Regions from separate parts of the Massilia varians genome, predicted to be linked through region 2. Evidence: predicted binding sites of a transcription regulator. Region 2 holds the regulator's gene; each other region holds the start of a gene.
What was found. The regulator sigma-54, encoded in region 2, starts transcription at its own class of promoters, with help from an activator protein. The targets are predictions, from matches to a motif close to TGGCANGNAANCTGCTTT.

Region 1 (7,177 bases), 1.1 Mb from region 2:
GGCCGCTACACCTTCGCCGACGTGGCCGCCTACCGCTTCCACCAGAAGCCGATCCGCGTGTTCGCGGCCTCCGGCACCCTGGTGGTGGTGGCCTTCTACCTGATCGCGCAGATGGTCGGCGCCGGCCAACTGATCAAGCTGCTGTTCGGCCTGGAATACTGGATCGCCGTCGTCATCGTCGGCGTCCTGATGATGGTCTACGTGCTGTTCGGCGGCATGACCGCGACCACCTGGGTGCAGATCATCAAGGCGGTGCTGCTGCTGTCGGGCGCTTCCTACATGGCCTTCGCGGTGCTGGCGCAGTACAACTTCAGCCCGGAACAGCTGTTCTCGGCCGCCACCGAAGTGCACGCCAAGGGCGATTCCATCATGGGCCCGGGCACCTTCCTGAAAGACCCGATCTCGGCGATCTCCTTCGGCATGGCGCTGATGTTCGGCACCGCCGGCCTGCCGCACATCCTGATGCGCTTCTTCACCGTCCCGAGCGCGAAGGAGGCGCGCAAGTCGGTGCTGTGGGCCACCACCTGGATCGGCTACTTCTACATCCTGACCTTCATCATCGGCTTCGGCGCGATCGTGCTGGTCGGTACCAACCCGGCCTTCAAGGATGCGGCCGGCAAGCTCCTCGGCGGCAACAACATGGCGGCGGTGCACCTGGCCAATGCCGTGGGCGGCGATATCTTCCTGGGCTTCATCTCGGCAGTGGCCTTCGCGACCATCCTGGCGGTGGTGGCCGGCCTGACCCTGTCGGGCGCCTCGGCGGTGTCGCACGACCTGTACGCCACCGTGTTCAAGAAAGGCAAGGCCAACAGCGCCGACGAACTGAAGGTCTCGAAGATCACCACCATCGCGCTGGGCGTGATCGCAGTGCTGCTCGGGATCGCGTTCGAAAAGCAGAACGTCGCCTTCATGGTGTCGCTGGCCTTCGCGATCGCGGCCTCGGCCAACTTCCCGGTGCTGTTCATGTCGGTGCTGTGGAAGGATTGCACCACCCGCGGCGCCACCGTCGGCGGCTTCCTGGGCCTGGCGACGGCGGTCGTGCTGACCCTGGTGTCGAAGTCGGTGTGGGTCGACGTGCTGGGCAACGCCACGGCGATCTTCCCCTATACCTCGCCGGCGATCTTCTCGATGGCGGTCGGCTTCTTCGGCATCTGGTTCTTCTCGGTGACCGACAAGAGCCCGCGCGCCGCGATCGACAAGGCCGGCTTCGAAGCGCAGGAAGTGCGTTCGGAAACCGGTATCGGTGCGGCCGCGGCAAGCGCACACTAAGCGCCTACGCCCGAACCAAACCCCGCTGCGGCGGGGTTTTTTTGTTGCTACAATGTTTCATTGGTGTTTCACGTTTCGTTTCACTGAAACATGTGAGAGGAGGTGGACGCGCCAAGTCCTTGATTTTCAAGCAAAGCCGCGCTGGCACACCAATTGCATTAAGAAGGACATATCCGATCAACCCTCCATTCGAAAGCTTCAGCATGAGCCACTACTCCGCCGGCGCCGCGTTCCGCCAGGCCGTCCAGGAAGAATCCCCGCTGCAGGTCATCGGCGCCATCAACGCCAACCACGCGCTGCTGGCCAAGCGTGCCGGCTACCGCGCCATCTACCTGTCGGGAGGCGGCGTCGCCGCCGGTTCCCTGGGCCTGCCGGACCTCGGCATCTCGAGCCTGGAAGATGTCCTGATCGACGTGCGCCGCATCACCGACGTGTGCGACCTGCCATTGCTGGTCGACATCGACACCGGTTTCGGCGCCTCGGCCTTCAACGTCGCGCGCACCGTGCGCTCGCTCATCAAGGCCGGCGCCGCCGCCTGCCACATCGAGGACCAGGTCGGCGCCAAGCGCTGCGGCCACCGTCCGGGCAAGGAAATCGTCAGCAAGGACGAGATGGTCGACCGCGTGAAGGCGGCCGCCGACGCCCGTACCGACGAGCAGTTCGTCATCATGGCGCGCACCGACGCACTGGCTGTGGAAGGCCTGGACGCCGCCATCGAGCGCGCCGTTGCCTGCGTGGAAGCCGGCGCCGACATGATCTTCCCCGAAGCCATGACCAGCCTCGAGATGTATAAACAGTTCGCCGATGCCGTGAAGGTGCCGGTGCTGGCCAACATCACCGAGTTCGGCGCGACCCCGCTGTTCACGCTGGACGAGCTGCGCAGCGCCGGCGTCGGCATCGCCCTGTACCCGCTGTCGGCCTTCCGCGCCATGAACAAGGCGGCCGAGAACGTCTACAACGCGATCCGCCGCGACGGCACCCAGAAGAACGTGCTCGACACCATGCAGACCCGCGCCGAACTGTACGACCGCATCGACTACCACAGCTACGAACAGAAACTGGACGCGCTGTTCGCCCAGAAGAAGACCAAATAATTCGCTATCAGGAGAGCCTAAGCATGAGCACCCAGAACAACGAGACCCCAACGTTCAAGCCGAAGAAATCGGTGGCCCTGTCCGGCGTCGCCGCCGGCAATACCGCGCTGTGCTCGGTCGGCAAGAGCGGCAACGATCTGCACTACCGCGGCTACGACATCCTGGACGTCGCCACCACCTGCGAATTCGAAGAGATCGCCTACCTGCTGGTGCACGGCAAGCTGCCCACCAGTGCCGAACTGAAGGGCTACAAGGCCAAGCTGAAATCGCTGCGCGGCCTGCCGCAGGCGGTCAAGAGCGCGCTGGAAGCGCTGCCGGCCGCCGCCCATCCGATGGACGTGATGCGCAGCGGCGTGTCGGTGCTGGGCTGCACCCTGCCGGAAAAGGACGACCACAACATCCCGGGCGCGCGCGACATCGCCGACCGCCTGATGGCCTCCTTCGGGTCCATGCTGCTGTACTGGTACCACTTCAGCCATAGCGGCCGCCGCATCGAGGTCGAGACCGACGACGATTCGATCGGCGGCCACTTCCTGCACCTGCTGCATGGCGAAAAGCCGCGCGAGTCCTGGGTGCGCGCGATGCACACCTCGCTGATCCTGTACGCCGAGCACGAATTCAACGCCTCGACCTTCACCTCGCGCGTGATCGCCGGCACCGGCTCGGACATCCACTCGGCCATCACCGGCGCGATCGGCGCGCTGCGCGGACCGAAGCACGGCGGCGCCAACGAAGTGGCCCTGGACATCCAGAAGCGCTACGAGAACGCCGACGAGGCCGAAGCCGACATCCGCAACCGCGTCGCCAACAAGGAAGTCGTGATCGGCTTCGGCCACCCGGTGTACACCATCAGCGACCCGCGCAACGTGGTGATCAAGGAAGTGGCGCGCACCCTGTCGCAGGAAGCCGGCTCGATGAAGATGTTCGACATCGCCGAGCGCCTGGAATCGGTGATGTGGGAAGTCAAGAAAATGTTCCCGAACCTGGACTGGTTCTCGGCCGTCTCTTACCACATGATGGGCGTGCCGACCGCCATGTTCACGCCGCTGTTCGTGATCTCGCGCACCTCCGGCTGGGCCGCGCACATCATCGAGCAGCGTATCGACAACAAGATCATCCGCCCGAGCGCGAACTACGTGGGTCCGGAAGACCTGCAGTTCGTGCCGATCGCCGATCGCAAGTAAGTGACCGAACGACGAATCATGAACACCAATCACCGCAAACCCCTCCCGGGCACCTCGCTGGACTACTTCGACACGCGCGCCGCGGTCGAGGCCATCCAGCCCGGCGCCTATGACACGCTGCCCTATACCTCGCGCGTGCTGGCCGAGAACCTGGTGCGCCGCTGCGACCCGGCCAGCATGACCGACAGCCTCAAGCAGATCATCGAGCGCAAGCGCGACCTCGACTTCCCCTGGTTCCCGGCGCGCGTGGTCTGCCACGACATCCTGGGCCAGACCGCCCTGGTCGACCTGGCCGGCCTGCGCGACGCCATCGCAGGGCAGGGCGGCGACCCGGCCCTGGTCAATCCGGTGGTGCCGACCCAGCTGGTGGTGGACCACTCGCTGGCCGTCGAGTGCGGCGGCTTCGACCCGGACGCCTTCGCCAAGAACCGCGCCATCGAGGACCGCCGCAACGAGGACCGCTTCCACTTCATCGAGTGGACCAAGAAGGCCTTCCAGAACGTCGACGTGATCCCGCCGGGCAACGGCATCCTGCACCAGATCAACCTCGAGCGCATGTCGCCCGTGATCCAGAGCGAGAAGGGCGTGGCCTATCCGGACACCCTGGTCGGCACCGATTCGCACACCCCGATGGTCGATGCCCTGGGCGTGATCGCCATCGGCGTGGGCGGCCTGGAAGCGGAGAGCGTCATGCTGGGCCGTGCCTCGTACATGCGCCTGCCGGACATCGTCGGCGTCGAGCTGACCGGCAAAGCGCAGCCCGGCATCACCGCCACCGACATCGTGCTGGCGCTGACCGAGTTCCTGCGCAAGGCGAAGGTGGTATCAAGCTACCTCGAGTTCTACGGCGAAGGCGCCGCGAGCCTGACCCTGGGCGACCGCGCCACCATCTCGAACATGGCGCCCGAATTCGGCGCCACCGCCGCGATGTTCTACATCGACGAGCAGACCATCAAGTACCTGCGCCTGACCGGCCGCGAGGAAGAGACCGTGCAGCTGGTGGAAAGCTATGCCAAGCAAGCCGGCCTGTGGGCCGACAGCTTGACGAACGCCCAGTACGAGCGCGTGCTCTCGTTCGACCTGTCCTCGGTGGTGCGCAACATCGCCGGTCCGTCGAACCCCCACAAGCGCGTGCCGACCTCGGAACTGGCCGAGCGCGGCATTGCCGGCAAGGTGGAAAACGAAGCCGGCCTGATGCCGGATGGCGCCGTGATCATCGCGGCGATCACCAGCTGCACCAACACCAACAACCCGCGCAACATGATCGCGGCCGGCCTGATTGCCCGCAACGCCAACCGCGCGGGACTGGTCCGCAAGCCCTGGGTCAAGAGTTCGCTCGCGCCGGGTTCCAAGGCCGTGGCCCTGTACCTGGAAGAAGCCGGCCTGATGCCCGAGCTGGAAAAGCTGGGCTTCGGCGTGGTCGCCTTTGCCTGCACCACCTGCAATGGCATGAGCGGCGCGCTCGAGCCGACGATCCAGCAGGAGATCATCGAGCGCGACCTGTACGCGACCGCCGTCCTGTCGGGCAACCGCAACTTCGACGGCCGCATCCACCCCTACGCCAAGCAGGCCTTCCTGGCTTCGCCGCCGCTGGTGGTGGCTTACGCGATCGCCGGCACCATCCGTTTCGACATCGAGAAGGACGTGCTGGGCCTGGATGCTTCTGGTAAAGAAATCCGCCTGGCCGACCTGTGGCCGTCGGACGAAGAGATCGATGCCGTAGTGGCAAACAGCGTCAAGCCGGAGCAGTTCCGCAAGGTCTACACGCCGATGTTCGCGCGCGTGGCCGACGACGGAGAACAGGTCAGCCCGCTGTACGACTGGCGCCCGCAGAGCACCTATATCCGCCGTCCGCCCTACTGGGAAGGCGCACTGGCCGGCGAGCGCACGCTTTCCGGCATGCGTCCGCTGGCCATCCTGGGCGACAACATCACCACCGACCACCTGTCGCCGTCGAACGCGATCCTGCTGGACTCGGCCGCCGGCGAATACCTGGCCAAGATGGGCCTGCCGGAAGAGGACTTCAATTCCTACGCGACCCACCGCGGCGACCACCTGACCGCGCAGCGCGCCACCTTCGCCAATCCGACCCTGAAGAACGAGATGGTGAAAGACGCCATGGGCAACGTGAAAGCCGGGTCCTTGGCGCGCATCGAGCCGGAAGGGGAGGTGACGCGCATGTGGGAAGCGATCGAGACCTACATGGAGCGCAAGCAGCCCCTGATCGTGATCGCCGGCGCCGACTACGGCCAGGGCTCCTCGCGCGACTGGGCGGCCAAGGGCGTGCGCCTGGCGGGCGTGGAAGCGATCGTGGCCGAAGGCTTCGAGCGCATCCACCGCACCAACCTGGTCGGCATGGGCGTGCTGCCGCTCGAGTTCAAGCCGGGCGTGAACCGCATGAGCCTGGGGCTGGACGGCACCGAAACCTTCGACGTGATCGGCGAACGCACGCCGCGCACCGACCTGATCCTGGTCGTCCACCGCAGCAACGGCGAGCGCGTCGAGGTCCCGGTGACCTGCCGCCTCGACACCGCCGAGGAAGTGGCGATCTATGAGGCGGGCGGGGTGTTGCAGCGCTTCGCGCAGGATTTCCTCGAGTCGTCGGTTCCGAAAGTCGCCGCATAATTGCGAACGTGATTTGAACGCGTGGGCGGGGGACCCGCCCACCCGAACATCGATACCCGTAGGGTGGGAAGGTTCCCTGCCCACGCGTTCAACCAGCGTTTGCATGGCCAAACAAGGATTCATATGGCACACACCCCCCAAATCAAGATCCCCGCCACCTACATGCGTGGCGGCACCAGCAAAGGCGTGTTCTTCCGCCTGCAAGACCTCCCGGAAGCCGCGCGCATGCCCGGCCCGGCGCGCGACGCGCTCCTGCTGCGCGTGATCGGCAGCCCCGACCCCTACGGCAAGCAGATCGACGGCATGGGCGGCGCCACCTCCAGCACCAGCAAAACCGTGATCGTCGACCGCAGTACCCGCCCGGATCACGACGTCGACTACCTGTTCGGCCAGGTCGCGATCGACAAGGCTTTCGTCGACTGGAGCGGCAATTGCGGCAACCTGTCCTCGGCGGTCGGCTCGTTCGCCATCGCCAGCGGCCTGGTCGACCCGGCGCGCGTGCCGCGGGACGGCATGGCGACTGTACGCATCTGGCAGGCCAACATCGGCAAGACCATCGTCGCCCACGTCCCGGTCACGAACGGCGAAGTGCAGGAAACCGGCGACTTCGAACTCGACGGCGTGACCTTCCCGGCGGCCGAGGTGCAGCTGGAATTCCTCGACCCGGCGGCCGAGGAGGAGGGCGCCGGCGCGGGTGTGGCAAGTTCGATGTTCCCGACCGGGAACCTGGTCGACGAGCTGGATGTCCCGGGCGTCGGGCGGCTGCAGGCGACCATGATCAACGCCGGCATCCCGACCATCTTCGTGAACGCCGAGGCGATCGGCTACATCGGCACCGAGCTGCAGGAGGCCATCAACGGCGACCCGCGCGCGCTGGCCATGTTCGAGACCATCCGCGCCCACGGCGCCCTGCGCATGGGCCTGATCGCCAGCATCGAAGAGGCGGCCAAGCGCCAGCACACACCCAAGGTGGCCTTCGTGGCGAAGCCGGCGGGCTATGTCTCA
Region 2 (7,177 bases):
ATCCGCCACGCGCGCAGCGGCAGTAGCGCCGCGCCGCGTCAACCCAGGACAAAGCAAGAACATGAAAAAAATCATCGCTGCCGTATTCCTCAGCCTGGCCGCCTTCGGCGCCTCGGCCGAGCGTGCCGATTCGCTCAAGCAGGCCGTGATCAACTTCGATTCCCTCGACGTCGACGAGGTCACCCAGACCCGCATCCTGACCGGCAACGTCGTGCTCACGCGCGGCACCCTGGTGCTGAAGTCCGACCGCGCCCTGGTGAAGGAAACGCCGGAGGGCTACATGAGCGTGACCCTGACCGCCAACAACGGCAAGCTGGCGACTTTCCGCCAGAAGCGCGACGGCGGTCCCAACCTGTGGGTCGAGGGCCAGGCCCAGCGCATCGAATACGACGAGCGCGCCGAACTGGTCAAGCTGTTCAACAACGCCGAAGTGCGCGAGCTGGAGAACGGCCGCTTGGCCAACGAGATCAAGGGCCCGTTCATCTCCTACGACAACCGCCGCGAAGTCGCGCAGGTGCGCAACGATCCCACCGGCCAGAGCAAGGTCGGCGGCGGCCGCGGCACCCTGATCATCGCGCCGCGCCGTACCGCGGCGCCCGCCGAAGGTGCCAAGCAATGACGGCAGCCATGAGCGCAGGCATGAACGCGGAAGCGGCGACCGCGGTCGACGGCTGCAGTACCCTGATCGTCAAAGGCCTGCAAAAGAGCTACGGCAAGCGCCTGGTGGTGCGCGACGTATCGCTGCAGGTGGAGTGCGGCGAAGTGGTGGGCCTGCTCGGCCCCAACGGCGCCGGCAAGACCACTTCCTTCTACATGATCGTCGGCCTGGTGCCGTCGGATGCCGGCACCATCGACATCAACGGCACCGACATCTCGAGCCTGCCGATCCACCGCCGTGCGGTGCTGGGCCTGTCCTACCTGCCGCAGGAAGCCTCGGTGTTTCGCAAGCTGACGGTGGAGGAGAACATCCGCGCCGTGCTGGAGCTGCAACGCAACGAGGACGGCAAGCCACTGGGCAAGGACCAGATCAACGAGCGCCTCGACACCCTGCTGGCCGAACTGCAGATCGAGAAGCTGCGCGAGAACCCGGCGTTGTCGCTGTCGGGCGGCGAGCGGCGCCGCGTCGAGATCGCGCGCGCGCTCGCGACCAATCCGCGCTTCGTGCTGCTCGACGAGCCCTTCGCCGGCGTCGACCCGATCGCGGTGATCGAGATCCAGCGCATCGTGCGCTTCCTGAAGGAACGCAACATCGGCGTCCTGATCACCGACCACAACGTGCGCGAGACGCTCGGCATCTGCGACCGCGCCTACATCATCAACCAGGGAGCGGTGCTGGCCTCGGGCCGCCCTGACGACATCATCGCCGACGAATCCGTGCGGCGCGTGTACCTCGGCGAGCACTTCAGGATGTAATCAGAGCATCGGGCATGAAACAGTCTCTCCAGTTACGCACGTCGCAGCACCTGGCGCTCACGCCGCAGCTGCAGCAGTCGATCCGCCTGCTGCAGCTTTCCACGCTCGAACTGCACCAGGAGATCGAGCAGATCCTGCACGACAACCCGCTGCTCGAACGGCTCGACGATCCGCTCGACCGCTCGGTGCGGCTGCTGGCGGACGGCGCGATCAATACCGCGCCGGCCAATGGCGAAGCGCCGCCCGCCCCGCCGGATTCGGTGGCGCAGGAGGGCGCGAAGGCCGAGCACGAGGGCGCCGATGGCGAGGGCAACGGCGAGCGCGGCGATGCCGAGATGGACTGGGGTGGTGAAGGCGGCGGGGCGCGCAGCGGCGACGACGAAGACGGCCGCCCGCAGCTGGAAGCCGACGGCATCACGCTGCGCGAGCACCTGGCCGAGCAGATCCGCCTGAGCGCCTGCGGCATGCGCGACCGCGCGCTGGCCGAGCTGGTGATCGATGCGCTCGACGACAACGGCTACCTGGAAGAGCCGCTCGACGAGATCCATGCACGCCTGCCGCAGGAACTCGAGATCGAGATGGACGAACTGCGCTGCGCGCTGGCGCTGGTGCAGAGCCTGGACCCGGTGGGCGTGGGCGCGCGCAGCGCGGCCGAATGCCTGGCCCTGCAGATCCGCCGCATGCCGGGCGTTCCCCTGGTGACGCGGCGCCTCGCCCTGAAAATCGTCGAAGGCTATCTGAGCTGGTTCGCCCAGCGCGAATACACCAAGCTGAAAAAGGCGCTCGACTGCGACGACGAAGACCTGCGCGAGGTGCAGGCCGTGGTCCGCCAATGCAATCCGCATCCCGGCGCGGCCTTCTCCTCGGGCGTATCGGACTACGTGGTGCCGGACGTGATCGTGCGCCGCGCCAAGAACGGCTGGCAGGTAACGCTGAACCCGGAAGTCATGCCGAAGCTGCGCGTGAACAGCCTGTACGCCAACCTGCTCAAGCAGGGCAGGAGCGAAAGCCAGATGGGCGCGCAACTGCAGGAAGCCAAGTGGCTGATCAAGAACATGCGCCAGCGCTTCGACACGATCCTGCGTGTGGCCGAGGCAATCGTCGAGCGCCAGCGCAACTTTTTCAGCCACGGCGCGGTTGCCATGCGCCCTCTTGTTTTGCGTGAGATAGCTGATACACTAGGCCTACACGAGAGCACGATTTCACGTGTAACCACGCAGAAATACATGCTGACCCCGCACGGCATGTTTGAGTTGAAGTACTTCTTCGGAAGCCACGTCGCCACCGAAGCGGGGGGAGAAGCCTCCTCGACGGCGATCCGCGCGCTTATTGCGCAATTGACAGGAGCAGAAGACCCTAGGAATCCTCTATCCGACAGCAAGATCGCGGAGATGCTCGGGGAACAAGGTATGGTCATTGCGCGCCGGACGGTTGCCAAATACCGCGAAGCGCTCAAGATTCCGCCCGTCAGCCTCCGCAAATCCCTGTAAAGCACCTGCCCACTCTCACCTTGTGGCGCGGGCAGGGCACCTTCCCAAAGGAGTGTGTATGAACCTCACAATCAGCGGCCACCATCTCGAAGTCACCCCCGCCATCCGTGAATACGTTCAGAATAAGCTCGAGCGCATCACCCGCCATTTCGACCACGTGATCGACACCCACGTGTTCCTCGCCATCGATAACCTCACTGAAAAAGAAAAACGGCAAAAGGCCGAGATCAACCTACAGGTATCGGGAAAAATTCTGCACGTGGCGAGTGCGGCCCAGGATATGTATGCGGCCATCGACACGTTGATGGACAGGCTGGACAGGCAGGTTCTGAAACACAAATCCATGCTGCAAAATCATAACCACGTGGCGCACAAGCGCCTTCCGGACAACGGAGAAGCCGCCGCTGCGTAACGCACCGTTTGCGAACCAGCTGTAGCACAACAGCAAGGGCGTCTGAGGGGACGCCCTTTTTGCTTTTGTACAATACCTGTTACTTTTTCTTGCTTCCGTATTTGTACAAATGTTCTGTAGAATGCATGTCTTTTCGACCACAGAAGACCATCATGACCGATACCGTCCTGACCCGCGCTGCCAACCGCACCGGCGTCATCACGCTCGACCGGCCGAAAGCCCTGAACTCTCTCTCGCTTGACATGGTGCGCGCCCTGAGCGCCATCCTGCTGCAATGGAAGGATGACGCGGGCATCGACGCGGTGGTCATCACCAGCAGCAGCGAGAAGGCCTTGTGCGCGGGCGGCGACATCCGCTTCTTCCACGAGATGGGCCAGGTCGGCCCGATGGGCGGCAGCGCGCTGCTGGAAGACTTCTTCACCGAAGAATACGCACTGAACCACCTGATTCATTTCTATCCGAAGCCGTACATCGCGGTGATGGACGGCGTGGTGATGGGCGGCGGCATGGGCATCGCCCAGGGCGGACCAGGCTGCGGCCTGCGCATCGTGACCGACCGCACCAAGATGGCCATGCCCGAGGTGAACATCGGCCTGTTCCCGGACGTCGGCGGCAGCCACTTCCTGTCGCATGCGCCGGGCCAGCTGGGCCAGTACCTGGGCCTGACCGGACTGACCATCGGCGCGGCCGATGCGCTCTACGTGGGCCTGGCCGACGTGTTCGTGCCGGGCGCGGAGCTCGGTGGATTGCAGGCGCTGATCGACTCGACTCCCGGCGCGCAGCTGCCGGCGGCGATCCGCGCCTATGCGGCGCAATTCGCGGGCCAGCTGGGCGCGAGCGAACTGCAGGCGCAGCGCGGCGTGATCGACGCGCACTTCGGCGCGGCCTCGGTGGGCATGATCATGGCCTCGCTGGGGCGCGACGAGAACCCGTTCGCGCAGAAGGCGCTCAAGGCGATGCGCCAGCGCTCGCCCCTGATGATGTGCGTGACCCACGAACTCCTGCAGCGCGGCGCCTCGCTGGGCGTGGCGGAATGCCTGCGCATGGAGCGCAACCTGGTGCGCCGCAATTTCGAGCACGGCGAAGTGCTGGAAGGCGTGCGGGCGCTGGTGATCGACAAGGACAACCAGCCGAAGTGGAATCCGCCGGCGCTGGAGGACGTGACGCCGGAAATGGTGGCGCGCTTCTTCGAGCCGGTGTGGCCGGATTACGCGCACCCGCTGCGGCATTTAGCTTGACGTTTCTCGTGGGGTGGTCGGCTCTGCCGACCGCGCGTTCAACTCACCGATGAATTGACGCTGCGCTGCAGATCAAGGACTGTTTGCACGCGCGGCCGGCGAAGCCGTCCACCCTACCTTATCGCGACAAATTAAACAGCCGCGTGGGTCGGCTGCTCGCGGTGACGAATGATGACCCGTTCGGTCTGCCCGAAGTAGGCCCCCAGCCTTTCCGCCATGTAGACCGAGCGGTGCTGGCCGCCGGTACAGCCCACCGCCACGGTGAGGTAGGACCGGTTGTCCGTCTTGAACGAGGGCAGCCATTTTTCCACGAACTTGCGGATATCTTCCAGCATCTCGGTGGCGCTCGGCTGGGCGTCGAGGAAGGCGATCACCGGCTGGTCGCGGCCCGTGAGCGGGCGCAGCGCCAGGTCATAATAGGGATTGGGAACCGCGCGCACGTCGAACACGAAGTCGGCATCCAGCGGCACGCCCACCTTGAAGGCGAAGGATTCGAAGAACAGGGTCAGCGGCGCATGTTCGAGGTCGGCCAGTTCCTTGACCCAGGCGCGCAGCTTGTTGGCGGACAGTTCCGAGGTGTCGATCACGTGCCCCAGGTTCTCGATCGCCGACAGGCGCTCGCGTTCCTCGGCGATGCATTCGATCAGGGTGCGGCGCGCGGCCGGATTCTCGCCCGGGCGCAGTTCGTGCGACAGCGGGTGGCTGCGGCGCGTTTCGGAGAAGCGTGCCACCAGCGAATGCGTGCTCGAGGTCAGGAACATCACCTTGACGTTGTGGCCTTCCTCTCGCAGGTGGCGCACGCTCACCGGCAGTTCGACCAGCGATTCGGCGCTGCGCGCATCCACTGCGACGGCGATTTTTTTCGTGCCTTTCTCACTGACCGCATACACCAGGGCCGGCAGCAGGGCCGGCGGAAGGTTGTCGACGCAGTAGTAGCCTGCGTCTTCCATGACATTCAGGGCAACCGACTTGCCCGAGCCGGAAATACCGGTAATGAGGACGATGTGCATGGTGGGGATGATACCCCAAATGGCGAAGTGATCGTACCTCAGTCCCCGCTCATCGCTTGACGCTGTCTTTCCATGAATTCCTGCAGCGTGTCGATGCCGCGTAGCTGCAGGATGGTGTTGCGCACGGCGGCCTCGAGCAGCACCGCGATGTTGCGGCCGGCCGCGACCGGAATGACCACCTTGCGGATCGGCAAGCCCAACACGTCCTCGGTCGGGTGATGGAAGGGCAGGCGTTCGACCTCTTCGTCCAGCGCGCCGCGCTTGACCAGGTGGACGATCAGCTTGAGGCGCATCTTGCGGCGCACCGCGGTCTCACCAAAAATCGCCTTGATGTCCAGCAGGCCCAGGCCGCGCACTTCCAGCAGGTTCTGCAGCAGCGGTGGGCAGCGGCCCTCGATCATGTTCGGCGCGATGCGCGAGAATTCCACGGCATCGTCGGCCACCAGGCCATGCGAACGCGAGATCAGTTCCAGGCCCAGCTCGCTCTTGCCCAGGCCCGAGTCGCCGGTGATCAGGACGCCCACGCCCAGCACGTCCATGAACACGCCGTGCATGATCACGCGCTGCGCCAGCTTCTTGGATAGATACACGCGCAGGAAGTCGATCACCTGCGCCGCCGGCAGGGGCGTCGAGAACAGGGGAATGTTCTGCTCGTCGCAGATGGCCAGGATGTCCGGCGGCGTTTCCAGACCCTGCGCGATGATCAGGGCCGGCGGACCGCCGCCGATCAGCTCGCCGATCACGTGGGTGCGCGAGCTGGACTTCAGGCGGTGGTAATAATTCAGTTCCTGGTGTCCGAACACCTGGATGCGGCCCGGGTGGATCAGGTTCAGGTGGCCGACCTGGTCCGCGGCCGAGGCCGCGTCGCCCGCGATCTGCCGCTCGCCACCGGGGAAGCCCGCGAACCAGCCTAATTGGAGGCTGTCGCGGTTGTCATCGTACAAACGCTGGATGGTCAGCGGAGTCTGCAGCATTGGCATGTCGTTCCGTACGCGGCGAATTGCCGCGTAGACAGTCTAATACAAATAGGCGCTTCGAAGAACCGTAGCGAGCACCGCAGTCCGCCAGTGCAACGCGCAGTAGGTTGTTCGAGGCGCCTTAGCCCAAAGCTTGCAGACTGGGTTGCCAATTGATGATGCGTTCGTGGACCGACTTCGGATCCGGGTCGGTGGCCAGCGCGGTGCGCACGGCCTCGTCCGAGAACAGCTCGGCGATTTCCGACAGGATTTCGAGGTGCTGCTGGGTCACGTGGTCCGGGATCAGGAGGAAGAACAGCAGGCTGACCGGCTGGCCGTCGGGCGATTCGAAGGGAATCGGCTCCTTCAGGCGCACGAAGGCCGCTAGCGGCGACTTCAGGCTCTTGGAGCCCTTGATCCGCCCGTGCGGCACGGCGACGCCATGGCCGAGACCAGTGGAGCCGAGGCGCTCGCGTGCGAACAGGTTGTCCGACACGGTCGAACGGGCGATGCCGCAGTTGTTCTCGAAAATCAGACCGGCTTGCTCGAATGCACGCTTTTTGCTGGAAACTTCCAGGTCCAACTGCACGTTCTCGAGCGAGAGGATTTTGCTAAGGTTCGTCATAACTTATAGCCATGCACAGGGTGGGGTGTGCTT
Region 3 (7,177 bases), 1.1 Mb from region 2:
GCCACTACACCATCGACGCCTGCGTCACCAGCCAGTTCGCGCAGCAGGTGCGCGCGATGGCGCGCCTGCCGCTGGGCGAGGTGCGCCAGCATTCGCCCGCCGTCATGCTCAACATCCTGGGCGACGTCTGGTTCGAAGGCGACGGCGCTACCCCCCGCGAACCGGCCTGGGACCGCGTGCTGGCGCTCCCCGGCGCCAATCTGCACCTGTACGGCAAGGACGACCCGCGCCGCGCGCGCAAGATGGGCCACGTGACCTTCGTGGCGCCGACGCTTGAACAGGCGCAGAACAGCCTGCGCCAGGCCTGCGCCATCCTCGGCATCCCGGAGTAAGGATGGCAAGCGAGAACATCGACCAGGCTGCCATCGAGGCTGCCGCACGCGCACTGGAAGCCGGCGCGCTGGTCGCCTTCCCGACCGAGACCGTGTACGGCCTCGGCGCCGATGCCGAGAACCCGGCCGCGGTCGCGGCCATCTACGCCGCCAAGGGCCGACCGCAGGATCACCCGGTGATCGTGCACCTCGCCCCTGGCGCGCCGCTCGACTACTGGGCCGCCGAGATCCCGGTCGAGGCCCGGGCGCTGGCCGATGCCTTCTGGCCGGGCCCGCTGACCATGATCCTCAAGCGCGCGCCGAACATCCCGGACGCCGTCAGCGGCGGCCAGGACACGGTCGGCCTGCGCTGCCCTTCGCACCCGGTGGCGATCGCGCTGCTGCGCGCCTTCAAGGGCGGCCGCGGCGGGGTGGCGGCGCCGTCGGCCAACAAGTTCGGCGCCGTCAGCCCGACCCTGGCCCAGCATGTGCGCGACGAGTTCGGCCAGGACGGCACGGTGGCCATGGTGCTGGACGGCGGCGCATCGCAGGTCGGCATCGAATCGACCATCGTCGACCTGTCGCGCCTGGCCACGCACGGCCCGGTGCTGCTGCGTCCGGGTCACATCAGCGCCGAAGCCATCGCCGCGGTGATCGACCAGATGCCGAGCCCCCCCGATGTCGCCGCGCCGCGCGCCTCGGGCACCCTCGAATCGCACTACGCGCCGCATACGCCGGTGGCGATGCAGGACAGTGCCACCTTGCGCCGGACCCTGCTCGAACTGGCGGCGGCGGGACGCAAGGTCGCGCTGATCCACTATTCGGAGATGCCGCCGACCCATGCCGCGCTGCGCCTGCCGGCCACGCCGGATGGCTTCGCCCACGCCCTGTACGCCGCGCTGCGTGCGATGGACGGCCATGGCGCGGATGTCATCCTGGTCGAAGCGCCGCCCCAGGACGGCGCCTGGCTGGGCGTCAACGACCGCCTGCGCCGGGCCGCCCACGGCTCGACCGGCATCGTCCACGGCCTGCTGAATCAATCCACCCCGCATAGCCCTGCTGTCTAGGGCCTCGTCAAGCAGAGCGCCCGTACATACGGGCGTTCTTCAATACAACAGCGTTCAAAAACCGCTTCGTGCGGGCTGATCGGCAGGGCTATAATCGGCCCCCCCGATTTGTTTGCCACGTGTCACCAAAAACTGACGTACGAGTAAGCAATTCCTATACAAGCAAGTTGAACACTGGCATATTATTACGAGACGAATAGCACGCCCGTTCGTTTCAAATAAAACCAATTTAGGAGACACAATGCGTCAAACCAAACTCGCGCTTGCCGTGCTCACGGCAGCGGTGCTGGCAGCATGCGGCGGAACCAGCCCAAGCGGCGGCGACCAAACGCAAAAACTCAGCTTCACCCAGCAGGTCTCCTTCGGCGACAGCCTGTCGGACGTCGGCACCTACGCCGTGGGCGCGGTCAAGCAGGCCGGCGGCGGCAAGTTCACCATCAACGGCGACGGCACCGCCAAGAATCCTGAGCTGAACGGCAAGATCTGGGTCGAATTCCTGGCAGCCGAGCTGAAACTGCCGGCGCCTTGCGCGGCCCAGACCGGCCTCGAAGGCGACGCGTCGCGCGGCTTCTCGGTAGCGATCAGCAACAACCTGAACTGCTTCAACTATGCCCAGGGTGGTTCGCGCGTGACCAACCCGATCGGCCCGGGCAACAAGGCCACCGGCTCGCCCATCGGCGAAATGACGGTGCCGCTGGTGACCCAGGTCGCCAACCACCTGTCCCGCACCGGCAACAAGTTCAGCGGCACCGAGCTGGTCACCATCCTGTCGGGCGGTAATGACGTGCTGATGGCGCTGAGCACCTTGTCGGCCCAGGCCACCGCCGCCGGCAATGCCGCCGGTGCGCAGACCTTCGCCACCTCGCTGACCGCCCAGCTGGCGGCCGGCGCCACCAACCCGCAGGCCGCCGCCCAGGCGATCGGCGCGGCCATCATGACCGAGAGCGCACGTCCGGGCAATACGTCGGAAACCATCGTCGCCGTCGCAGTCGGCGCCGCCGCGCGCCAGCCGGGCAACGCCGCCGTGGCCCAGCCTGCCGTGTACGGCCCGATGGTCGCCAAGGCCCAGGCCGATGCGACCGCCGCCGGCGCCAAGGCCGGCAACGACTATGCCGCAGCGAACGGTCCGAAGCTGGTCCAGGACCTCGGCACGGCCGGCGCGCAGATGGCCGCACTGGTGAAGAACGAGATCCTGGCCAAGGGCGCCAAATATGTGATCGTCGCCAACCTGCCCGACGTCGCTAGCACCCCGGCCGGCAAGGCCCGCACTGCCGATATCCAGCAACTGATCACCGCCATGGTCAACGCCTTCAACACCCAGCTCAAGAGCGGCATCGGCGCCGACGACCGTATCCTGTACGTCGACCTGTACAGCGTCAGCAATGACCAGGTGAAGAATCCGGCGCCCTACGGCCTGACCAACACCACCAGCCCGGCCTGCGGCGCGAACGCCCTGGGCACCACGTCCCTGATCTGCACCAACAGCAATACCGTGGCCGGTGACGTCAGCCGCTACATGTTCGCCGACGACATCCACCCGACGCCGTTCGAGAACAACCTGATCGCACGCCTTGTCCTCAAGGAAATGGCGGTCAAGGGCTGGCTGTAATCGACAGGCTGCACGATAGCGGAGGGCCCGCCGCGACGGCGGGCTCCCATCACAGAATCAGGAGATAACATGAAAGTACGTTTCAACAGCGTCGCCAAGGTGCTGGGCGTCGCCGCGGCACTGGCCTGCGCTTCGACCGCGTCGGCCCAGTCGGCCGGCCAGCTCACGGCCAAGGTCGGCCTCAACCAGCTGACCCCGAAGGTGGAAAGCGGCGACATCGGCGCGCCGGCCCTGCCGGGCTCGAAGGGCGACGTCGACCGGGACATCCAGCCGGTGCTGGTCCTGGCCTACGGCCTGACCGATAACATCTCGCTCGAAACCGCCCTGGGCACGCCCTACAAGCACAAGATCTATGGCGCGGGCGCCATCGCCGGCACCGGCCAGCTCGGCACCGTCGAGGCGCTGCCGGCGACCTTGTTCGCGCAATACCGCTTCGGCGCCCCGACCGCGACCTTCCGTCCCTTCGTGGGCATCGGCGCGACCTATGCCTACTTCATGAAGGAACGCGGCTCGGCCAAGATGACCGCGATCACCAACCCGGGCAGCGGTATTCCGACGACCTTCAGCATCGACAACAAGTTCACTTACACTGCCCAGGTCGGCATGGCCGTGAACTTCACCGAGAAATGGTTTGCCGACGTCACCCTCAACAAGGCCCGCCTGCGCACCGACGTGCATTTCTCGACCGGCCAGACCCAGCACATGAAATTGGATCCGGTGTCGGTGATCCTGGCTGTCGGCTACAAGTTCTAAGTAGCGATTTATCGTGTCTCAAGGCCGGCGCGGGTGGCTGATGTAGCCCGCGCCGGCCTTTTTCGTATCGCTACCGCCTGTCGAAAGAATTTACAAACGAAAATATTAACTTTTGTTAACTAACTGATTTTAATAAACATTTATTGTTGGCACGTTTATCGCTTACCGATTGTCAGTCACCATCATAAAAGGGATTGTCATGAAAATTGCATTACGTGTCATTTGCGCCGCCCTCATCGGACTTGCTGGAATTTCCTCGGCACAGGCCGGCTTGTACACCACCAACTACGGTACCCAGCTGACGGGGCCGAGCAATTGCGACGATTGCTATGCCGGTCCGGTCGCCTTTAGCGGCAGCAATCAATCGATCAACTTCTTCGGCACGAGCTACAGCAGCCTGTTTGTCGGCTCGAACGGCTACGTCACCTTTGGCTCAGGCCAGAGCAGCTTCTCGACCCAGCCCCTGGACACCCAGAGCGTGGCGCCAATGATCGCCGCGTTCTATACCGACCTCGATTCGCGCAACGACGATGCGTCCAATGTGTACGCCAATACCGCGACCGATGGCGAGATCGTGCTCACCTGGGAACGGATGGGGCATTACAGCCAGAACTATAGCGTACGCAGCACCTTCCAGATCCTGGTGCGCTCCGACCAGCTGGTCAGCGCCGGCGCATCCAGCCAGATCGGCATTTTCTACGGCGACATCAGCGATACCAGTGCGGTGTCGGCCGGTTTCGGCGATGGCATGGCGGCGGTCAACCCTGGAGAAGTCGCGTTCGCTTCCTTCGTTCCCGGCACGACCCTCAGCAATGCCGCGCCGCGGCAGTTCGTCCTGAATGCGGGCGCGCCCGTCGACGTGCCCGAGCCGGGCAGCCTCGCCCTGCTGGGACTCGGTATCGCCGGCCTGGCGGCACGGCGCCGCATGGCCGCCTGAGCCTCCATCTTTTTCGAAACGGGCATGAAAAAGCCCGCGCAAGCGCGGGCTGTCAAGGATTCCGTCAGGAGAGGAAGTATCAGAACTTGTAGCGCAACCCGGCCAGAAACTCGCGGCCGGTCACGTTGTTCACCACCACGCTGTTGCGCGCGCGGCTGATGAACTGGTCGTTCGGCTCGTTGGTCAGGTTGACGCCTTCCAGCGTGAATTCCAGCTGCTCGTTCCACTTGTACGAGAGCGACACGTCCACGTTGAAGGTCTCGTTCTTGCCCTCGACGTCGTTGTTGTTCTGACCCGGCACGCGGGTCAGGAAGGACGAGCGCTTGGCGCCGGAGACGCGCGCGCTGAACTTGCCGTCATCATAGTAGAAGGTCGCGTTCCAGGACTTCGGCGACAGGTTGAGCAGGTCGTCGACGATGCGCTCGCTGCTGGTCGGCGAGACCGCATACTCGATTTTCGAGCTCACCCTGGTGTAGTTCAGCACCGTGCCGAAGTTGCGGCCCCAGCCTGGCAGGAAGGTGAACGGCTGCTGGTAGTTCAGCTCGAAGCCCTTCAGCTTGCCGCCATCGGTGTTGATCGGCGCCGTCACCTGGAACTGCTCGTCGCCGCTGAAGTTCGCCGGCAGCAGCGACAGCGGCAGGCCGGTCTCGCGGAAGGCCACATTGGTGCGCAGCGACTGGATATAGGTGTCGATGTTCTTCTGGAACAGGCCCAGGCCGACAAAGGCGTTCTTGCCGAAGTAGTACTCGAAACTCGAGTCGAAGGTCTTGGCGCGGAAGGGTTTCAGCAGCGGGTTGCCGGTGTTGATGGTCAGCGTGCCGGTGGTCGAGATGGTGCCGCCCGGCGACAGGAAGCCCAGCTGCGGACGGGTCATCACCTTGGCCGCGCCGAAGCGCACGATGAAGTCGCGGGCCAGGTTGGCCGCGATGTTCATTGAGGGCAGGGTGTCCTTGGACTCGTGGTTCACCTTCACCGCGGTGCCGCCGCCGGCAGCCTGGTAGCCGATCGCTTCCAGTTCGGTCTTCACGTGGCGCACGCCGACGTTGCCGCGCACGGGAATGTCCCAGAGGTCGTACTTGAACTCGCCCATCAGGTAGAAGCCGTCGTCGCGCTCGGTGACGGTGCGGTTGTTGCCGCGCGCATTGCCGTTGGTGATCGAAGACAGGGTGAAGTCACCGGGACCGCCGGCGGGACCGGCCTTGATGCAGTTGCAGTAGATGTCGTAGGCGGCCGCGATGGCGCCCAGGTTCGGGATCACCCAGCCGGTCGGGTTCCCGGCCGGCATGTCGAGGCCCTTGCCGAAGCCGCTGACGGTGGTGGTAAGGCCGGTCGTTCCTGCCGCTGGGGCGAAGATCGTGTCGTTCTGGTTCACGCGGCGGAATTCGTAGGTGTCCGACGCGTACTTCTTGCGGTTCAGGCCGCCCTTGAACGTGAGGTGCTCGCTGGCTTCCCAGGCCAGGTCGAACTGGCCGACGTCGTTGACGTTGGTCGCGCCCTGCGGACGGATGCGGATCTCGCTGGTGGTGGTGTTCGCAATCGTATTCGGCTGGGTGCCGCTGGCGACCTGCGGCACGCCGAGGATGCCCAGCGCGCCGTTGGCGGCCATCGGATCGAAGGGATAGCTGATCGCCGGCAGGCGCTCGTTGCCGCGGAAGTCGATGGTGTAGCCGTTCACGTTCAGCGCGTCCAGCGTGACCGTGGTCTGCACCGGATTGCGGAACTTCGAGTTCGCGCGGCCGAGCTTGGCGCTCATGCTCCAGGTGTCGCTGATCTTGTGTTCCAGCGTCAGGGTCGGCTGGCTGAAGGTGGTGTTCAGTTCATCGAAGCGCGATTCCGAACGGATGTCCACGCCGTTGTAGCGGCCATACAGGAGCGCGCCGTTCGGCGCGTACTGCGCTTCGACCACGCTCATCTGCGGCTTGCCGCCCTGGGCGGCGCTGCGGCTGAACGAGATCGCCTGCAGGAAGTCTTCCTGGCGCGTCGCATCCAGTTTCGAGTACAGCATGTCGAAGGTGAGCAGGGTGCCGCGCTGCGGGCGCCACTGCACCGAGGCGGTCAGGCCGAGGCGGTCCTGGTCGTGGGTCAGGCGGCCATAGCGGGGCAGGCGCGGGTGGAAGTTGCCGGCGCTGCTGGCGGCGTTGTAGGCCTGCGTGGCGGCGCTGGAGGCCGGCAGGCGCGGCACACCCTGGGCCGCGGGGCCGCAGGTGGTGGCGGTGGAGTTGGCCGGGTTGGCGGCGACGCCTTGCGGCGCGCACCAGCCGCCCGACGAGGGGCCGTTATCCCAGCGCACCGTGCTAAAGCCTTCTTCCAGCACGCGGCGCTTGGAAAAGGCACCCGAGACCAGCACGCCGAGGGTACGGTCCATGAAGGTGTTCGACAGCATGAAGGCCACGCGCGGGTCGATCTTCTCGGAGCCGTCATTGTACTTGCCCTTGGCCGCGATGGTGGCGTTGAAGCCCTTCAGGTCGAAGGGGCGCAGGGTCTGCAGGTCGACGGTGGC
Region 4 (7,177 bases), 290 kb from region 2:
ATGCCGCGCGAAACCGGAATGCCGTGGAGCGTGAACGATGCCATCGAGGGTCCCGTGTGGCGGGGAGCTGCCGCTTCGCGCGGCATTACTCGCCTTCGCCGAACTTGTCGTTGATCAGGCCGCCCAGGGCGGCGATGCATGCTTCCTCGTCGGGACCGTCGGCCTCGAGCAGCACCTTGGCGCCCTTGCCGGCGGCGAGCATCATGACACCCATGATCGACTTGGCATTGATGCGGCGTCCGTTACGGGTGAGCCAGACGTCGCTCTTGAACTTGGCGGCCAGTTGGGTGAACTTGGCGGAGGCGCGGGCGTGCAGGCCCAGCTTGTTGATGATCTCGAATTCCTGTTGAATCATGTTCTCGCTTATTGTCTGGTTGTTGCCCGTGGCCAGAATATGGTTAAAGTGTGTTCAGCTCGATCCGACGCGGATGCGGTTGTCCACCCGCACGGCGCCGTTCTGAGCGCCGGCCAGGGCCATTTCCACCACCACGTCGAGGGTGTCGCGGCGGTAGGTGATGGCACGCAGCAGCATCGGCAGGCTGATGCCGGCGATGACTTCCACGTGGCCGGCATCGGCCAGGGAATTGCAGCAATTGGACGGCGTGCCGCCCTTGATGTCGGTGATGACCAGCACGCCGTCGCCGTCGTCCAGGCGCGCGATCGCCTCCTTGGCCAGGACATGCACCTGGGCCAGGTCCTGGTCGGCGGTCACGTCGATCGCCTCGAAGCGCTCGGTGGGGCCACGAAATACGTGGGCCACCGCGGAGATGAATGCCTGGCCCAGCGGAGCGTGGGTCATCAGCAGGATGCCAACCATGTCAGTATGTCTCAGTTGCCTTGCGTTCGACCGCGTCGATGAACATCGCGGCCACGTCGAATCCGGTCTGGTCGGCGATCTCCTGGAAGCAGGTCGGGCTGGTGACGTTCACCTCCGTCAGGAAATCGCCGATCACATCCAATCCTACCAGCAATAAGCCGCGTGCCGCCAGTTCCGGGCCGATGGCCTCGGCGATCTCGCGCTCGCGCGCGGTGATCGGCTGCGCCACGCCCAGGCCGCCGGCGGCCAGGTTGCCGCGCACTTCATTGCCCTGCGGGATGCGCGCCAGCGTGAACGGCACCGGTTTGCCATCGATCACGAGCACGCGCTTGTCGCCCTGCTTGATGGCCGGGATGAATTTCTGCGCCATGATGGTGTGCCGGCCGTTGGCGGTCAGGGACTCGATCACCGAGCCCAGGTTCATGCCATCGTCCTTGACGCGGAAGATGCCGGCGCCGCCCATGCCGTCGAGCGGCTTGAAGATCACGTCGCCGTGCTTCTCGTGGAAGGCGCGCAGCCGGGCCGCGCTCGAGCTGACCAGGGTCGGCGAGGTGTACTGGCTGAACTGGCCGATGGTCAGCTTCTCGTTGTGGTCGCGGATCGCGCCCGGGCGGTTGAACACGCGCGCGCCCTGGCGCTCGGCCAGCTCCAGCAGGTAGGTGCCGTACACGTACTCCATGTCGAAGGGCGGGTCCTTGCGCTCGATGACGGCGTCGAAGAACGAGAGCTGCACGCTTTCCGGCCGGTCGGCGCGGTACCAGACCTCGGCCTCGCCGGTGAGGTGGATGCGCGTGACGACCGCCGTCACCACGCCCTCTTCCAGCACCATGTCGCGCTGCTCGAAGGCATAGATGGCGTGGCCGCGCCTGGCGGCTTCGCGCATCATCGCGAAAGTCGAATCCTTGTAGATCTTGAACGTGGAGAGCGGGTCGGCGAGGAAGGCGATTTTCATGAGGCATCCATGGCGGGAGATACCCCGATTTTAGCCGGAAACGCGAAACCTCGCGGACGAGCCCCGCTTTGGCGGTCCCATCCCGCACCAGCGCAGTGCGCAAACCGGGCACCGTAGGGTGTGCGGCTCCGCCCCGCACTGTGCTCAGCCTCGTGTTTCGACGCCGCACACGCGTTCAAGCAGCTTCCGAACAGCCGTCCACCCTGATCATGGGAGCGTTGAACGCGTGGGCGGCAGATGCGCCACAGGCTGAGCGTATCGACGGGTGAAGCCGCCCACCCTACGACTGGGATAGGTTCTTAATAAACTTCCGGGTTAGGATCGGTGCGTTCCAGCTCGAGCGACGCCGCCAGCAGGCCCAGGCGCGCCACCACGCCGTACACGTAGAAGCGGTTCGGCGCCGCCGTGCCCGGCTTGGCCCTGGGGTCCGGCACCGCGTGCTGCTGGGCAAATGCCAGCGGCACGTACTGCGAGCCCGGCGCGTTCAGGTTCTGGTCGATGCCGCGTTCGGCGTGCACGCGGTAGAAGCCGCCCACCACGTAGCGGTCGATCATGTACACCACCGGCTCGGCCACCGCGTCGTTGATGGTTTCGAAGGTCGGCACGCCTTCCTGCACGATCATGTCGGTGACCGCCACACCATCCTTGATGACGGTCATCTTGTTGCGCTGGGCGCGGCTCAGGTCGCGCACCTCGCTGGCGTCCTTCACCGTCATGACGCCCATGCCGTAGGTGCCGGCGTCGGGCTTGACGATCACGAAGGGCTTCTGCTCCTTCATGCCGTATTCCTTGTACTTCTTCTTGATCTTCGAGAGCAGGGCCGAGACGGCGTCGGCCAGCTGCTCGGTGCCGACGTCCTGCTGCAGGTCGACCTCGCCGACCTTGCTGTGCAGAGGGTTGACCAGCCAGGGGTCGATCTCGATCAGCTTGCCGAACTTCTTGGCCACTTCGTCGAAGGCCTTGAAATGGTTGCTCTTGCGGCGCAGCGCCCAGCCGGCGTGCAGCGGCGGCAGCAGCGACTGCTCGTGGATGTTTTCCAGGATCGCCGGAATGCCGCTTGATAAGTCGTTGTTCAGCAGGATGGTGCAGGGATCGAAATCGGCCAGGCCGACGCGGCGCCCGTTTGCCGAACGCACCAGCGGCTCCACCACCAGCATGTTGCCGTCGGGCAGTGCCAGCGGCGTCGGCTGGGTGACGTCCGGCGACAGCGAGCCGAGGCGCACGTGCAGGCCGGTCTGGCGGAAGATCTGCATCAGGCGCGCCACGTTCTGCAGGTACATCGGGTTGCGCGTATTAACCTCCGGGATCATCAAGAGGTTACGTGCATCCGGGCAATACTTGTCGATTGCGGCCATGGCCGCCTGCACCGTCAGCGGCAGCATCTCGGTCGACAGGTTGTTGAAGCCGCCCGGGAACAGGTTGGTGTCGACCGGCGCCAGCTTGTAGCCGGCATTGCGCAGGTCTACTGAGCAATAAAACGGCGGCGTATGCTCCTGCCACTCGAGGCGGAACCAGCGCTCGATGGCGGGCGTGGCTTCGAGAATCTTCTTTTCCAGGTCCAGGAGAGGACCGGTCAGGGCGGTGGCGAGGTGCGGAACCATGGTGTGGACGTCCTAGTAGTGGCTTATTCGAATTATATCGGTAGGCTCACATATGGACGAATATCCTTATTTAAAGTGCGCATACTTGCCGTAAACGCAAAAAGGCGCCCGCAGGCGCCCTCCCCGGTCATTGCGCGCTTACAGGTGGTAAGCCGACTCCCCGTGGCTGGTGATGTCCAGCCCCTCGCGCTCGGCATCGGCCGGCACCCGCAGGCCCACCAGCAGGTCGACCAGCTTGAAGGCGATGAAGGCCACCAGCGCCGACCACACAATGGTGACGCCGACCGCCTCGGCCTGCACCAGCAGCTGCCCGGCGATCGAGTAGTCGGGCGAGGCCTTGTTGGCGACGTAGTCCCAGACGCCCTGCCCGCCCAGCTGCGGCGCCGCGAACACGCCGGTCAGCAGCGCGCCCAGGATGCCGCCCACGCCGTGCACGCCGAACACGTCGAGCGAGTCGTCGGCGCCCAGCAGGCGCTTCAGGCCGGTCACGCCCCACAGGCAGACCACGCCGGCCAGCAGGCCCATCACCAGCGCGCCCATCGGACCGACGAAGCCGGCGCCCGGGGTGATCGCCACCAGGCCCGAGACCGCGCCCGACACCGCGCCCAGCAGCGAAGGCTTGCGCTTGAAGGCCCACTCGCCGAACATCCACGACACGGCCGCCGCGGCGGTTGCCAGCAGGGTGTTGATGAAGGCCAGCGCGGCCACGTCGCCCGCTTCCAGCGCCGAGCCGGCGTTGAAGCCGAACCAGCCCACCCACAGCAGCGAGGCGCCGATCATGGTCATGGTCAGCGAGTGCGGGGCCATCGACTCGCGGCCCAGGCCGATGCGCTTGCCGATCACATACGCGCCGACCAGGCCGGCCACCGCTGCGTTGATATGCACCACGGTGCCGCCGGCGAAGTCGAGCGCGCCGTGCTGCCACAGGAAGCCGGCATTCGCGGTGACGCTCGCCAGGCTGGCGGCATCGGAAATCGCATCCGGACCGGCCCAGAACCAGACCATGTGGGCCACCGGCAGGTAGCCGAAGGTGAACCAGATCACCATGAACAGCAGCACCGCCGAGAAGCGCACGCGCTCGGCGAAGGCGCCGACGATCAGGCCGCAGGTGATGGCGGCGAAGGTGCCCTGGAAGGCCACGAAGATGAACTCGGGGATCATGGTCTCCTTGCTGAAGGTGGCGGCCTGGCTGAAGGTGCCGGCCGCGGCGTCGTAGATCCCGTTCAGGAATACCCGGTCGAAGCCGCCGATGAAGGCGTTGCCCTGGGTGAAGGCGAGCGAGTAGCCGTACAGGCACCACAGGACGATGATCAAGGAAAACACCATGAAAACCTGCATCAACACCGACAGCATGTTCTTGGCGCGCACCAGGCCGCCGTAGAACAGCGCCAGGCCCGGGATCGACATCATGATCACCAGGAGCGTGGCGACGAACATCCAGGCGGTGTCGCCCTTGTTGACGGTGGGCGCGGCGAGCGCCGGCAGCGCCAAGGCGGCGGCAGCTGCGCCGGCGAGGACTTTGGTAACGGTATGCTTCATTCGGCTTCCCCTTAGAGTGCGTCGTTGCCGGTCTCGCCGGTACGGATACGGATGACCTGGTTGAGGTCGGCCACGAAGATCTTGCCGTCGCCGATCTTGCCGGTGCGGGCGGCGCCCGAGATGGCGTCGATCACCTGCTCGAGCACGGCGTCGTCGACCGCCGCTTCGATCTTGATCTTCGGAAGGAAGTCGACCACGTACTCGGCGCCGCGGTACAGCTCGGTGTGGCCTTTCTGGCGCCCGAAGCCCTTCACTTCGGTGACGGTCATGCCCTGGACGTTAATCTCCGACAGCGCTTCGCGGACTTCGTCCAGCTTGAAGGGCTTGATGATGGCGGTAATCATTTTCATGGTGATACCTCTGTCTCGTTCAAAATGCGTTTCAGAAAGTTTTGGACACGGTCAGCACGGCCGAGGACTTGCCCAGGTTCTCGCCTTCCGGGCTGCGGTAGGCCTTGGTATTGCCTTTAATCCAGGCCAGCGAGACGGTGGCCAGGCCGAAGTCCTTGCTCAGGCCCACCTTGTAGTCGGTGTACGAATACATGCTGTTGTTGTTCACTTCCTGGCGCCCGGCATGCAGGTTCAGCATGTAGCCGTCGTGGACGTCGATGTCGGCGCCCAGGTCGAGGTAGCCGCTGCGCTTGCTGTTGGCGGTGCCGAACAGGTTGGTGGTCGAGTGCGAGTACTTGACGTAGGCCGGACCGAAGCCCAGTCGCGCATACAGCTCGAAGGTGTTGGCACGCGGGCTGAGGTCGTTGGACGGATACCAGTAGTACAGGCCGCCGACGTCATAGCTGAGGTTCTCGCTCAGCATGCCGCGCTTGCCGCCGTAGACGTCCCATTCGATGTCGCCGTCGCCGCCGAGGTCCTTGGTCCATTTGATGGTGGACAGCCAGGTGCCCACGTACAGGCCGGTCGGGCCGTGCACGTAGTCGACGCCGCCCTGCAGCGCCGGATCCAAGCGGGTTTGCGACAGGCCGCGGTAACGGTAGTCGCTGGTGATGGCGGCGTTGTAGCTGACCTGGTGCTCCGCTTCTTGGGCAAACGCAGGAACACTCGACAGGGCCAGCATGGCCCAGCTTGCTGCGGCTGCAATGGTGTTGCACTTCATGACATTCCCCTTATTTTCAACAGCTGCGTTCGACGGCTGAACCGTGACGCGGGCCGTTGCGGTTTACAATCTGGATTGCTACACGCCTGTCCACTCTTTAGCAGGATGTGTGCCAGCTCAAAAAACCATCGAAACGGTGCCGGAATGCTTGTTTTCTCAGCCATCCGCCCCATTTGCGATTCGAATAACCGGCGAAACCCCAGCGCCCGGCAGGTGCCGCGGCGCGGCGCACCAAAAGCGGAGTGCATTGCACTGTCGTGGTGCAGTGCGATCCGACTGAAAGGAAATGGACATGAACAGCTTCTTCAATGACATCCAGGGCAAGATCAACCAGGCGCTGGAAAGCTCGCCGGCCAAGGACATCGAGAAAAACGTCAAGGCGATGATGACCCAGGGCTTCTCGAAGCTCGACCTGGTCACCCGCGAAGAGTTCGACATCCAGGCCCAGGTGCTGGCCAAGACCCGTGCCAAGCTCGAGGCGCTCGAGCTGCGCGTGGTGGAACTGGAAGCGCGCCTGGCCGCCCAGGGCGGCCCCGGCAGCACGACGGCGGCGGCCACGCCGGCCGCCTCCACGCCGGCTGCCGGCGACGCCCTCCCCGGCGCCACCGATCCGTCCGCGCCGCACGTAATCCTCGACAAGCCCTGACCCCAGCGCCATGAACGCGCTCGACCAGCCGGCAGGCGCTGCGATGGCGCCGCAGGAGGTCTCGCTCGACGTCCTGCGCGAGAAATACGCCAAGGGTGAGGAAAGCAGCATCCTCGACGTGCGCCGGCGCGTGGCGCGCGCCCTGGCGGCGCTCGAACCGGAGCACCTGCGCGAAGAACTCGAAGCGCGCTTCCTGTGGGCCCAGGAACAGGGCTTCGTTCCGGCCGGGCGCATCAACTCGGCCGCCGGCCTGGGTCTGCAGGCCACCCTCATCAACTGCTTCGTCCAGCCGGTGGGCGACTCCATCTCCGGCAGCGAGGACGGTCTACCCGGCATCTACACCGCACTGTCCGAGGCGGCGGAAACCATGCGCCGCGGCGGCGGCGTGGGCTACGACTTCAGCGCGATCCGCCCGATGGGCAGCAAGGTCCACGGCACCCGCTCGCGCGCCTCGGGGCCGGTCTCGTACATGGAAGTGTTCGACGCCTCCTGCCGCACGGTGGAGTCGGCCG

Region 1: a site for sigma-54 is predicted at 1,412-1,429, ahead of prpB (methylisocitrate lyase). Genes of this name have one in related genera too.
Region 3: a site for sigma-54 is predicted at 3,888-3,905, ahead of MasN3_RS23690 (nidogen-like domain-containing protein). Genes of this name have one in related genera too.
Region 4: a site for sigma-54 is predicted at 6,117-6,134, ahead of MasN3_RS05140 (TorF family putative porin). Genes of this name have one in related genera too.

What each region holds. Positions count from the first base shown of each region.
Region 1 covers NZ_AP026966.1:1,954,423-1,961,599, forward strand. The annotation lists gene MasN3_RS08920 (cation acetate symporter) at 1-1,269, shown strand, start outside; gene prpB (methylisocitrate lyase) at 1,473-2,363, shown strand; gene prpC (bifunctional 2-methylcitrate synthase/citrate synthase) at 2,387-3,547, shown strand; gene acnD (Fe/S-dependent 2-methylisocitrate dehydratase AcnD) at 3,566-6,172, shown strand; gene prpF (2-methylaconitate cis-trans isomerase PrpF) at 6,296-7,177, shown strand, end outside.
Region 2 covers NZ_AP026966.1:827,244-834,420, forward strand. The annotation lists gene lptC (LPS export ABC transporter periplasmic protein LptC) at 1-26, shown strand, start outside; gene lptA (lipopolysaccharide transport periplasmic protein LptA) at 62-619, shown strand; gene lptB (LPS export ABC transporter ATP-binding protein) at 640-1,413, shown strand; gene MasN3_RS03830 (RNA polymerase factor sigma-54) at 1,428-2,903, shown strand; gene hpf (ribosome hibernation-promoting factor, HPF/YfiA family) at 2,962-3,315, shown strand; gene MasN3_RS03840 (enoyl-CoA hydratase/isomerase family protein) at 3,468-4,553, shown strand; gene rapZ (RNase adapter RapZ) at 4,685-5,563, opposite strand; gene hprK (HPr(Ser) kinase/phosphatase) at 5,602-6,537, opposite strand; gene MasN3_RS03855 (PTS sugar transporter subunit IIA) at 6,662-7,144, opposite strand.
Region 3 covers NZ_AP026966.1:5,259,951-5,267,127, reverse strand. The annotation lists gene MasN3_RS23710 (5-(carboxyamino)imidazole ribonucleotide synthase) at 1-332, shown strand, start outside; gene MasN3_RS23705 (L-threonylcarbamoyladenylate synthase) at 335-1,378, shown strand; gene MasN3_RS23700 (SGNH/GDSL hydrolase family protein) at 1,620-2,987, shown strand; gene MasN3_RS23695 (OmpW/AlkL family protein) at 3,057-3,740, shown strand; gene MasN3_RS23690 (nidogen-like domain-containing protein) at 3,940-4,677, shown strand; gene MasN3_RS23685 (TonB-dependent receptor) at 4,757-7,177, opposite strand, start outside.
Region 4 covers NZ_AP026966.1:1,114,088-1,121,264, reverse strand. The annotation lists gene ptsP (phosphoenolpyruvate--protein phosphotransferase) at 1-44, opposite strand, end outside; gene MasN3_RS05170 (HPr family phosphocarrier protein) at 86-355, opposite strand; gene MasN3_RS05165 (PTS sugar transporter subunit IIA) at 410-817, opposite strand; gene gshB (glutathione synthase) at 819-1,769, opposite strand; gene gshA (glutamate--cysteine ligase) at 2,069-3,370, opposite strand; gene amt (ammonium transporter) at 3,509-4,909, opposite strand; gene glnK (P-II family nitrogen regulator) at 4,921-5,259, opposite strand; gene MasN3_RS05140 (TorF family putative porin) at 5,291-6,019, opposite strand; partial or broken gene MasN3_RS05135 (accessory factor UbiK family protein) at 6,306-6,533, shown strand; gene MasN3_RS05130 (adenosylcobalamin-dependent ribonucleoside-diphosphate reductase) at 6,676-7,177, shown strand, end outside.